Regions from separate parts of the Lacticaseibacillus paracasei subsp. paracasei genome, predicted to be linked through region 2. Evidence: riboswitches for the same ligand, from Rfam matches in the RefSeq annotation. Region 2 holds a riboswitch; the other holds the start of a gene.
What was found. Region 2 has a riboswitch for lysine ahead of lysA (diaminopimelate decarboxylase). Riboswitches for the same ligand answer to the same signal wherever they lie in the genome.
Positions count from the first base shown of each region.

Region 1: it holds a riboswitch for lysine, as region 2 does, so the genes downstream of both, LBPC_RS14355 (ABC transporter permease subunit) here and lysA (diaminopimelate decarboxylase) in region 2, are expected to answer to the same signal.

Region 1 covers NZ_AP012541.1:2,920,538-2,922,942, forward strand. Annotated here, with positions in the region: gene LBPC_RS14345 (helix-turn-helix domain-containing protein) at 1-471, opposite strand, end outside; lysine riboswitch at 898-1,070, shown strand; gene LBPC_RS14355 (ABC transporter permease subunit) at 1,174-2,405, shown strand, end outside.
Region 2 covers NZ_AP012541.1:87,273-89,677, forward strand. Annotated here, with positions in the region: gene dapD (2,3,4,5-tetrahydropyridine-2,6-dicarboxylate N-acetyltransferase) at 1-31, opposite strand, end outside; gene lysA (diaminopimelate decarboxylase) at 42-1,388, opposite strand; lysine riboswitch at 1,487-1,666, opposite strand; gene LBPC_RS00450 (aspartate kinase) at 2,102-2,405, shown strand, end outside.

The DNA of each region.
Region 1 (2,405 bases), 160 kb from region 2:
AAAAAGATCCAGCTCATAAAGTCCCCAGTGCTTAATTCGTTTTAAGTAACGCATAACGTCAGTCTTCATGGCTGGGGTTGTTTGAAAACTCGGATCACTGAACCCGTTGTGCGCCACGATGTTAATCTGATTAAGTCGGTAAAAAATAAGCCCCGTTTCCCGCCATAACCGATACTGTCGCTTAGCCAGTGCCAGTAGCGTCGGTTTCCCAGCAACAGTCGCCCGGTTCACCTGCTGGAAAAAGTTATCCTGATTCAAGGCGCGGTATCCTTGTTGGATGGATTCAACGTCTTGATCAAACCGTGTTAATAATTTCAAAACAACTGCCGCACTCAGTTGCGTTTCCCCACGTTCAAACCGCGACAAAGTTGCAGCTGTCGTAATCCCAGCTGCAATTTCTTCTAATGAATCATTTTCCTCGAGACGTAAAGCCCGCAAATATGCCCCGATTTTGACATGTTCTTCTGGCATCAGCACCCGACCTTTTTATGAGAACTTTATTAGACAAACTTAACACGTTTTGCCATTTTTTCAAAATATCTTACTACTTATTGCACCTCAAATTTGAATATTTTTGTTTTTAAACGCTGCCTAAACATGGGTGCTAGTCCCAAGAATTTTTTACGCATTTTTCTGATAGACATCAGGCAGTAGCGAAAATTCAATGGACGCGGCCATACCAGCGCCTTAGCCTTGGCGGTCGCTACTCCGAATTTTCACAAAACCAGCTCAGACTATCGAAGCGTGCCCAACAAGCATCAGAAGAGCGAATCCTTCTACTGTGCCATCTAAAACGTGTGAGCAGACGTAGAAACTGCACTTGCTCACGCTCTGCCATTATAAATTGACATCCATCCCTGACTCCGCTAAACTCAATTTTGACATTTAAATACACCACCAAGAAATAGAGGTTGCGGTGGGCAACGAAAACTGGGGAGTGCCGTATCATGTTGAACCAGTTGTAAGTGCCACCGCCGAAATGTTGCACGATATTCGGATCGTGCGCATTGGGCCATGGGTGCATAACCCATGGACTGTCGAAGCACTCGCTTCGGGGCGCTATGATTCTGGTTTATGACTAAAATCGATGGAATCGACCTTTATTGCGGTATCACAACACAATAAGGTCGATTTTTTGTTTCCAGCTCTATTTCCCACTACAAGAAGGGAGAAATGTCAGTTATGAAAAAGCATTGGGTTGCACGTTTAGGCGTGCTGGGGTTCGCCTTGAGCCTCTTACTAGGCAGTTTTGCTGCCACCCCGGTCAATGCTGCTAGTGATAGCGGCACGTTTAAAGTCGGCATGGAGGCTGGCTATGCGCCATTCAACTGGACGCAAACCACCAGCGCTAACAACGCCGTCAAGATTCAAGGTAGTCAGGAATACGCTAACGGCTACGATGTGCAGATTGCACGTAAGGTTGCCAAAGCCTTACACAAAAAGGTAGTCGTCGTCAAAACATCTTGGGACGGATTGCCACCAGCTCTAACTTCAGGCAAAATCGATGCCATCATCGCCGGCATGTCACCGACACCTGATCGTCGCAAGACCATCGATTTCAGTAATCCCTACTACATCTCCAACTTGACGATGGTTGTTCGCAAAGACAGCAAGTACGCCAAAGCCAAGAGCATTGCGGATTTTAAGGGTGCTAAAATCACCGCGCAGCTCAGCACCTATCATTATCAGGCGATCAATCAAATCAAGGGTGTCGTCAAGGAACCGGCTATGAACGATTTTCCAGCTATGCGTGTGGCCTTGGAATCCGGAACCATTGATGGTTACGTTTCCGAAGTGCCTGAAGGGATCACGGCAGAACGTGCTAATCCTAACTTGATGTATATCCATTTTGCAAAAGGTCAGGGTTTTAAAACCGATGCCAGTGACACGAATCTGGCGATTGGCTTGCGCAAGAATGATCCGAATAAAGCAAAGATCAATGAACTACTTGCCACGATTTCAAGTAAAGAACGAGCACAGCTGATGAATGAAGCTGTCGATAACCAGCCATCAACTGAAAGCAATGGCAACTGGTTCATCGCGATTATGAAGCAATATGGTCCAATGCTGTTACGCGGGACAGGCATGACCTTACTGATTTCCCTTGTTGGGACAATCGTCGGCTTTATCATCGGGTTGTTAGTCGGGATTATCCGGACAACTCCTAAGCCGAAAAAACTCGGTCAGCGCGGCTTACGCGCCGTGATCAACTGGCTGCTGTCGTTGTACATCGAAGTTTTCCGTGGCACGCCAATGATTGTTCAGGCCGCGGTCCTATATTATGGTGCCGCGCAAGCTTGGCATTTGAACATGGACCGGACCACCGCTGCCTTATTGATTGTTTCGATCAACACTGGGGCCTATATTTCCGAAATTATCCGTGGTGGGATTATCTCGGTTGACGA
Region 2 (2,405 bases):
AAATAATTTTTTGAGTATCTAACTGTGCCATAATCGGCCTCCTATTTGGTTGCGGCAGTGGCGTCGGTTTGAGCTGGAGCAGGCTGCTCAGTTGGTGCGGCGTAATGTAAGTCATTTTTAATGAGATCAGCATCGGTTTCGCGGGTCACGACCAACTGGGCTTGGCCATTTTCCACGAAAACAACGGCGGGTCGCGGATTGCGATTGTAGTTGGATGCCATTGAGTAGCCGTATGCGCCAGTGTCAAAAACAACAACGACATCGCCTGATGTGGTGGTGGGCAGCGGTGCATCATCGATCAAAATATCGCCGGATTCGCAATACTTGCCGACCAAGTGGACATGTTCAGCTGGCGCAGCATTTGGCTGGTCGGCTAAAACGGCCGTGTAGGTTGCTTGATACAAGGCGGGACGAATATTGTCGCCCATGCCGCCGTCAACGGCAACGTATGGCCGCAATCCCGGGACATCTTTACGGCTGCCAACGGTATAGAGACTGTAGCCGGCCGGCCCGACAATCGAACGGCCGGGTTCAATCCAGATGGCTGGTAACGGCCAGTTAAGCGTTTGACTTTGTGATTTCAAGGTTGCCAGAATTGCCTTAACAAAGGCTTCTGGTGGCAGCGGATCGTCTTGCTTGGTATAAGCAATGCCGAAGCCGCCGCCAACGTTCAGGACTTTGGGGATGAAGCCGAATTGCTGATGCCAGTTATTAAGGACATGCAGCAGCTTTTGGGTAACGGCTTCGAAGCCTGCCACTTCAAAGATCTGGGAGCCAATGTGGGCGTGGATGCCAAGCAGGTTGAGATGATCGTCGGCTAAAATGCGCTTGGCGGCTTCATCTGCTTGACCACTAGCGAGATCGAAACCGAATTTACTGTCGGTTTGGCCTGTCTGGTCATAGGCATGTGTGTGCGCGCTGATACCAGGGGCGACACGGATTAAAACGTCCTGTTGACCAACGGTGGCACCTAAAAGGTCATCAAGGAGATCCAGTTCGTGAAAATTGTCCACAATGATGGTGCCAACCCCGGCATCCAATGCTTGTGTCAGTTCAGCTTTGCTTTTGTTGTTGCCATGAAAACTGACCGCCGCCGTTGGAAAGTCGGCTGCCTGAGCGGTGTAAAGTTCACCGCCGGACACCACGTCAACGTGCGCGCCTTCTGACTTGGCGACTTCGTACATCGCAATGGTCGCAAAGGCTTTGGAGGCATAACTGACGGCATATGACACATCTGCTTCTTCAAAAACACGTTTAAATGCGCGAATTTGCTGGCGAATGGCGCCAACATCGTACACATAAAGTGGGGTTTGAAATGTTCGGGCCAACTGGCTGGCAGCGACCCCGCCGATGGTTAACTGGCCTTCATGATTTGTGGCAAAATCCATAAGTTCATCCTCCCGAATTTGGCAGGGCGATGGCAAACGAAAAGGGATCCTTTTGTTTGGCCACGCGTCAAACAAAAAGATCCCAACTTGCAATCTACTTGAATGATAGCGCCCCGCTTAGGTTTCTAAGCGACAGTACAGGATTTGTTCAATCCTGGCCCAACAGGCTTGCCGATCCCGGCGCGCCCATTTCGGCAACCGCCCCTTTGGCTTGATGTCATCACGAAGGATCCCGCTCGATCAAGCTACTCATGTTGGTTGCAACCTCTATCTGTTTGTCACCAGCCTATAATAAAAAGACGTGGACGTCAAATAAATAATGAGAGAGCGCGAACAGGCCCGCTTAGAAACCGGAGCATAAGCGGCCTCAAGCCTCAATGGCTGGGTCTTGGCCAGTGATGCTTGAGGTCCTTATGTGCAGGCTTCTGGGCCTGTTCGCGCGCTTTAAGTGAGATAGGTCTGTCTTTGAGGCTTTTAGTTCTCCTATAGTTGGCATTTGTCCGATAGTCCGAGCTGGCCCTGCGGTGACAGAGAATGGTGACTGTGAACTCAGGTCATTAAAAACAAATTTAAAAACATTGTCTCTATGCAGTAACCCGAAAACGTGTCATGTTAGCGACATGCTGGGGCTTGTGTTTCTGGGAGAGTCTGTTAAAGTACAGGATAAAATGACAAAGTTCTCATTTGTCGTGACGTCTAGGAGGCAGTTTATCGTGCGTGTCGTAAAATTTGGCGGTTCATCGCTAGCAAATGGTTCACAATTCGCCAAGGTCGTGGCGATCATGAAGGCTAACCCAGCTCGGCAGGTGATCGTGACGAGTGCGCCAGGTAAACGGCACCCGGGAGACACCAAGGTGACCGATTTATTGATTCAGTATGCACAGGCAGTGATGCGGCATGAAGCTGTGGCTGCCATTGTTGCAGAAATCGTTGCTCGATATCAGGCAATCGCCGATGATTTTGAGCTCGAAGCATCGATCATGGCCACGATTGAAGAAGAGCTAGACCAGTTACCAA